One region of the Flexivirga sp. genome, then DNA from elsewhere that is predicted to be linked to it. Evidence: riboswitches for the same ligand, from Rfam matches in the RefSeq annotation. Region 1 holds a riboswitch; the other holds the start of a gene.
What was found. Region 1 has a riboswitch for thiamine pyrophosphate ahead of ACTHL4_RS12115 (ECF transporter S component). Riboswitches for the same ligand answer to the same signal wherever they lie in the genome.
Positions count from the first base shown of each region.

Region 2: another riboswitch for thiamine pyrophosphate. It lies ahead of ACTHL4_RS12985 (TenA family protein); the one in region 1 lies ahead of ACTHL4_RS12115 (ECF transporter S component).

Region 1 covers NZ_JBQCGS010000073.1:9,812-13,215, forward strand. The annotation lists gene ACTHL4_RS12110 (ABC transporter ATP-binding protein) at 1-995, opposite strand, end outside; gene ACTHL4_RS12115 (ECF transporter S component) at 992-1,621, opposite strand; TPP riboswitch at 1,612-1,715, opposite strand; gene dxs (1-deoxy-D-xylulose-5-phosphate synthase) at 1,857-3,404, shown strand, end outside.
Region 2 covers NZ_JBQCGS010000077.1:31,411-34,814, reverse strand. The annotation lists gene ACTHL4_RS12995 (bifunctional RNase H/acid phosphatase) at 1-451, shown strand, start outside; gene ACTHL4_RS12990 (O-succinylhomoserine sulfhydrylase) at 520-1,713, shown strand; TPP riboswitch at 1,735-1,847, shown strand; gene ACTHL4_RS12985 (TenA family protein) at 1,841-2,527, shown strand; gene thiM (hydroxyethylthiazole kinase) at 2,524-3,303, shown strand; gene thiE (thiamine phosphate synthase) at 3,300-3,404, shown strand, end outside.

The DNA.
Region 1 (3,404 bases):
GCGAAGGCAGGTGCGGCGCCCAGCACCCCGCCTGCCGTGGGTTGCAGCAGCCCGGCGAACGCCGCCAGCAGGGTCGACTTGCCGGCTCCCGACGGCCCGACGAGGGCGGACAGCCGGCCGGCTCGCAGCGTCGTCGTGGCACCGTCGAGCGCGCGGTGGGTGCTGCGGCCCTGCAACGACCGCGTGGTGAGGTCGACCCGGAGTGCGTCGGCGCGCAGCTCCGGCCCGGGCGCCGCGGGCGCGACCCGCGCTCGGTCCACTGGGACGGGCTCCGGGTCGGGCGCGTCCGGCATCCACACCCCGGCATCGAGCATCCGGTCCCGGTGCTCGGACACGAAGACCGCGGGAGTGGTGTCCGCGATCACCGTGCCGTGTTCGAGGACGACGACCCGGTCGCAGTGCGGCAACCACGGGCCGATGCGGTGCTCGACGATCACCGTCGTGGCGCCGGTCCCGCGTGCGGCATCCAGCACGCAGTGCCGGACCCGTGCGGCCGATTCGTCGTCGAGCATCGACGTCGGCTCGTCCAGCAGCAGCAGTCCGGGTCGTACCGCGAGGACGCCGGCGAGGGCGAGACGTTGCAGTTCGCCGCCGGACAGCGCCGAGGTCGATCGGTCCACGTCATACCGCAGCCCGACCCGGTCGAGTCCCTCGTGCACCCGACGCCAGATCTCGTCCCGGTCCAGTGCGAGGTTCTCCGGCCCGAAGGCGACCTCGCGGCCAATGGTGGCGGCCACCAGGGAGTCCGCGGGGTTCTGCAACAGCAGCCCGGTCGGTGCATCGATCTCGACCGTGCCGCTGCGTTGGCCCGGCACGGCGTCGCCGAGCAGACCGGCCAGGGCACGCAGCACCGTCGACTTGCCTGCGCCGCTGCCCCCGGCGAGCAGCACGATCTGGCCCGGGGCGAACGTCAGGTCGAGGTCGCTGACGACCTCGTCACGACGTCCCAGCGGGCGCCAGCCGAAGCCGCGCAGAGTGGCGTGTGCGCCGGTCACACCGCGTTCCGGGCGTGGTGCTCACGACCGGCGCCGAACGCGTCCAGCACACCGGTCGCGGCCAGCGCACGCACCAGCAACCAGCCGAGCACACCGGCCAGGACCGCACCGGACAGCATGGTGCAGCCCAGGTAGGCCAGCTTGTAGTTCCAGGTCCACGCCGAGTAGTAGGCGTGCCACTCGTAGAAGATCTCCAGTGCGCCGGCCATCGCGCCGCCGAGTGCGGCCACCACGACACCGAAACGCTTGTAGAGCACCAGGGCGAGCACGACCTCGACGCCGAGCCCCTGCAGCAGGCCGGAGATCAGCGTGCTGGTGCCCCATTGGTTGCCGATCAGCATCTCGACGGCGGCGCCGATCAACTCCGCTGCCAAGGCCGCGCCGGGCTTGCGCACCACCAGTCCGCCGAGCACGCCGGCGATCAACCATGGCCCGCTCAGCAGGCCGAGGACCGGGGGAGCGGTGAAGAGAGCGAGCGTGCTGATGCCGTTCCATGCCTGGGACCAGGCCCAGAAGACGACGCCGGAGGCGACGCCCAGGGTGGCCACCGTGACCAGGTCGATGGTGCGGTAGGCCAGCAGTGAGGTGGTGGACGCCCGGTGCTCGGGCGCGCTGACAGTTGCCATGTGTGACTCCCTTCGCCGGTGCTAACCGGAGCAGGTTCAAGGGTCTGCGGGCGAGCCGCACTCTCAGCGCCGAAGCGCTCCCCTGTCGGTAGGTGTGTCCTCCAAGGTACCAGCGTCTGCGTGCTGCGGGCGACCGGATGCAACCGGCCCGTGGCCCGGGCGTCCTGACAGGGAGAGCGTCCACCGACGCGTAGACTCGACCGACGCACACCCGACCAGGAAAGGCGCGTACGACGTGGGACTGCTCGACACGATCTCGTCACCCGAGGACCTGCGGCGGATCCCGGCCGAACGCCTGGACGAGCTGGCGGCGGAGATCCGCGAGTTCCTGGTCGACTCGGTGTCACGCACCGGCGGGCACCTGGGACCCAACCTGGGGGTGGTGGAGCTGACCATCGCGTTGCACCGTGTCTTCGAATCACCCTCGGACGCCATCGTGTTCGACACCGGGCACCAGTCCTACGTGCACAAGCTGCTCACCGGCCGGCACGACTTCTCCAAGCTGAAGAAGCAGGGCGGCCTGTCCGGTTACCCCTCGCGCGCGGAGTCCGAGCACGACATTGTCGAGAGCTCGCACGCCTCGTCCTCGCTGTCCTGGGCCGAGGGCATCGCCAAGGCCCGTGTGCTCGGCGGCGAGCCACACCGTCATACCGTCGCCGTGATCGGTGACGGCGCACTCACCGGCGGTATGTCGTGGGAGGCGATCAATAACATCGCGGTCGAGCGCGACCTGCCGCTGGTGATCGTGGTCAATGACAACGAGCGCAGTTACGCCCCGACCATCGGGGGACTGGCCGACCACCTCGCCGCGCTGCGCACGACGCGCAACTACGAGCGGATGCTCGGCTGGGGCAAGACGACGCTCAAGGGCACGCCGGTGGTCGGCGACCTGGTCTACGAGACCCTGCACGGCGTCAAGCGCGGCATCAAGGACATCGTCTACCCGCAGCAGGGTATGTTCGAGGACCTCGGCATCAAGTATGTCGGACCGGTCGACGGCCACGACGAGGCCGCGGTCGAGCAGGCGCTGCGCCGGGCGCGTGCCTTCGGTGCTCCGTGCATCGTGCACGTGATCACCGAGAAGGGTCGTGGTTACCAGCCCGCGCTCGACGACCAGGCCGACCACATGCACGGCATCGGCAAGATCAACCCGGAGACCGGCCTGCCGTTCGAGGTCGCCGGACGGATCTGGACCGACGAGTTCAGCGACGAGATGGTGCGGCTGGGTGCCGAGCGGCCGGATCTGGTCGCCATCACCGCCGCCATGATGATCCCGGTCGGGCTCGACAAATTCGCCGAGGCCTACCCGCAGCGGGTCATCGACGTCGGCATCGCCGAGCAGCACGCCGTCACCATGGCGTCCGGCCTGGCGTACGGCGGCATGCACCCCGTCGTCGCCGTCTACGCGACATTCCTCAACCGCGCCTTCGACCAGATGCTGATGGACGCCGGTCTGCACCACGCCGGGGTCACCTTCGTGCTCGACCGCGCCGGCGTCACCGGTTCCGACGGTGCCTCGCACAACGGCATGTGGGACATGTCGATCTGCTCCATCGTGCCCGGTCTGCGGCTGGCCGCGCCGCGCGACGGCGAGCAGGTCAAGGCCCAGTTGCGCGAGGCGGTCGTGGTCGACGACGCGCCCACCGTGATCCGTTTCCCGAAGGGCGACGTGGCCGAGCCGCTGGCGGCGGTGCGCGCCGACGGCTCTCTCGACGTGCTGCACGACGCGACCGATGCGGAAGTCTTGATCGTCGGTGTCGGCTCGATGTGTCCCACGGCCTTG
Region 2 (3,404 bases), on a different contig from region 1:
CGTGCTGACCTCCTCACTGGCGCGAGCGCGCCAGACCGGGGCGGCCGCGGCGCGTGCCCTGGGCGTCACGCCGGTGGTCGACGAGGACTGGGACGAGCAGGCATTCGGCGCCTGGGACGGTCTGAGCTATGCGGAGATCGGCGAACGCTATCCCGGCGACCCGGCCAGGATGCGGGTCGAGGAGGACTTCCGCGTCGACGGCGGGGAGACCCATCTGGAGCTGACCGAGCGCATCAACGCCGCGCGTGAGCGTGCGCTGGAGCACGGTGGCACCGTCGTCGTGGCGACACACCGGATGCCGATCCTGGTGGTGCTGCGCTCCTTGCTGGGACTCAGCTTCGGGCACGCCTGGCTGTTGGCCGCCGACCCCGCGTCGTTGACCGAGATTGACGTGTATGCCGACGGCAGCGCGAGCGTCGCCTACACCAACGACACCCACCACCTGAGGTAGTCCGGATCCCGCGGTCGTAGTGCGGACGCGACGTATGGCGCGCGACGTCGTGTGGGAAGGTGCCTTTCATGACGTCGTCGCCATCCCATGACTGGTCCCCGGACACCGTTGCCGTGCGGGGCGGACTGTCCCGCAGCGGTTTCGAGGAGACGTCCGAGGCGCTCTATCTGACGTCCGGGTTCGTCTACCGGACGGCGGAGGACGCCGAAGCGGCCTTCACCGGCGCGGCCGACCGGTTCGTCTACAGCCGGTACGGAAATCCGACGGTCGCCGTGTTCGAGGAGCGGCTGCGGCAGCTGGAGGGCGCGCAGGCCTGCTACGCCACCGGGTCGGGCATGGGTGCGGTCTTCACCGCCCTGGCGGCTCTGCTCGGTGCCGGTGACCGGGTCGTGGCGGCCCGTGGGTTGTTCGGCTCGTGCTTCGTGATCCTGAACGAGATCCTGCCGCGCTGGGGCGTGCAGACGGTCTTCGTCGACGGTCCGGACAACGAGCAGTGGCGGGCGGCGCTCGCCGAACCGACCACCGCGGTCTTCTTCGAGACTCCGAGCAACCCGATGCAGGAGCTCGTCGACATCGAGTTCGTGACCGAGCACGCGCACGCCGCCGGGGCGCAGGTCGTGGTCGACAACGTCTTCGGCACTCCGGTCTTCTCCCGCCCGCTGGAGCACGGCGCGGATGTCGTGGTCTATTCGGCCACCAAGCACATCGACGGCCAGGGTCGGGTGCTCGGCGGCGCGATCCTGGGCAGCGAGGACTACATCCACGGCCCGGTCGAGAACCTGCTGCGACACACGGGCCCGTCGATGTCGGCGTTCAACGCCTGGGTGCTGCTCAAGGGTCTGGAGACGATGCGGCTGCGCGTCGAGGCGCAGGCGCGGACTGCGTTGCAGGTCGCGGGCGCTCTGCAGCAACATCCGGCGATCCGTCAGGTCTGGTATCCGTTCCTGGACTCACATGCGCAGTTCGCACTCGCGCAACGGCAGATGAGCGGTGGCGGCACGGTCGTGACGTTCGAGCTCGACGGGGGCAAGGCGGAGGCATTCGCATTGATGAATTCGCTTGGCATCATTGATATCTCGAACAATCTGGGCGACTCCAAATCACTGATCACCCACCCGGCGACCACCACCCACCGCCGGATGGGTGCCGAGGCGCGCGCGGCGATCGGCATCACCGACGGTGTGCTGCGCCTGTCGGTCGGCCTGGAGGACGCCGACGACCTGGTCCGGGACCTCACCGGCGGGCTGGCCGCGCTGTCCTGATCCGCGCCCGCTACGGTGGGCTGGACAACCCGCGGGAGCTCGGAACGACCGGGCTGAGAGGGCGACTGAGGCGTCGCCGACCGCTACGACCTGAGCCGGACAATGCCGGCGGAGGAAGGGATCTGCGATGTCCGCAGTGGAAACCAGATCGTCATACACCTGGTGGCCGGTGCTCGGAACACCGATGGAGGACGGCCTCAAACGGGTGCTCGCCCACGACTTCCTGAGCGGTCTCGCAGCGGGCACCCTGCCCCGAGACGCCTTCGGCTACTTCATCGTGCAGGACACGCTCTATCTGCGCGAATACGCCAGGGCCCTCGCGCTGCTCGCCGCCAAGGCGCCGTCCGACGCCGCCGGGACCCTCGCCGCGCACGCCGGCTCCGCGGTCGCCACCGAGCTCGGGCTGCACCCGGCCCTGCTCGAGCAGGCCGGCCTGGACCCTCGGTTGCTGCACACCACGCCCACGTCGCCCCCCACCACGGCATACACCAGCTACCTGCTGGCGACCTGCGCGCAGCGGCCGTTCCACGAGGGGCTCGCTGCCGTGTTGCCCTGCTACTGGATCTATCAGCAGGTCGGTGCGGCGCTGGCGGCGTCCGGGTCATCCGACCCGGTCTGTGCGCGGTGGATCGAGTCGTATGCCGCCCCTGACTTCGCGCGCAGCGTCGCCGAGATGCTGGCGATCGTCGACCGGACCACCGTCTCGTGCAGCGACGGCATGCTCGCCGGCATGGCGCCACACGTCGAGACCGCGACCCGCTACGAGTGGATGTTCTGGGACGCGGCGGTCCGCGAGGAGCGGTGGCCCTGGTGAACCATCACGACGTGGCCGATCTGCTGGCCGAACTGCGCCGCACCGCACCCTTGGTCCAGTGCATCACCAACTCGGTGGTGACCGGCTTCACCGCCAATACGCTCCTGGCGCTCGGCGCCGCGCCCGCGATGGTCGACAACCTCGAGGAGGCAACGGTTTTCGCCGGTGTCGCCGACGCGCTGCTGATCAATGTCGGCACCATCTCGCCGGCGGCGGCGGAGACCATGGTCGCCACCGCGCAGGCCGCCGGACAGGCGGGCACCCCGTGGGTGCTCGATCCGGTCGCCGTGGGCGGCCTGCCGTTGCGGGACCGGGTCGCCGCGGAGCTGGTGCCGCTGCGGCCGTGCGTCGTCCGCGGCAATGCCTCGGAGGTGATGAGCCTGGCCGGCGCGGACGGCGGCGGACGAGGCGTCGACAGCACCGCCGGCACCGACGCGGCCCTGGAGTCGGCGCACGCCCTACGGTCCAGGACCGGGGGAGCGGTCGCGGTCAGCGGCCCGGTCGACCACATCGTGGGCGACACCGTGCGCACCGTCTCCAACGGCACGCCGATGATGACCAAGGTGACCGGCGTGGGCTGTGCACTCGGCGCGATCACCGCGGCCTTCGCCGCGTGCGCTCCACCGGCCGACGCCGCGTTCGCGGCCACGGCCGTCTGGACGATCGCCGCCGAGCTGGCGGTCGAGCGATCGAGCGGCCCCGGCTCGTTCGCCGTGGAGCTGCTGGACGCCCTGCACGGCATCGGTCCGGATCAGCTGGCAAGGCTCAGGTCGTGAGGTCCTTCGATGCCGGATGGTTGCGGCTCTACCTGGTAACCGACCGTGCGCTCTGTGGTGAGCGCGGTGTCGTGGAGACCGTGCGACAGGCGCTCGTGGGC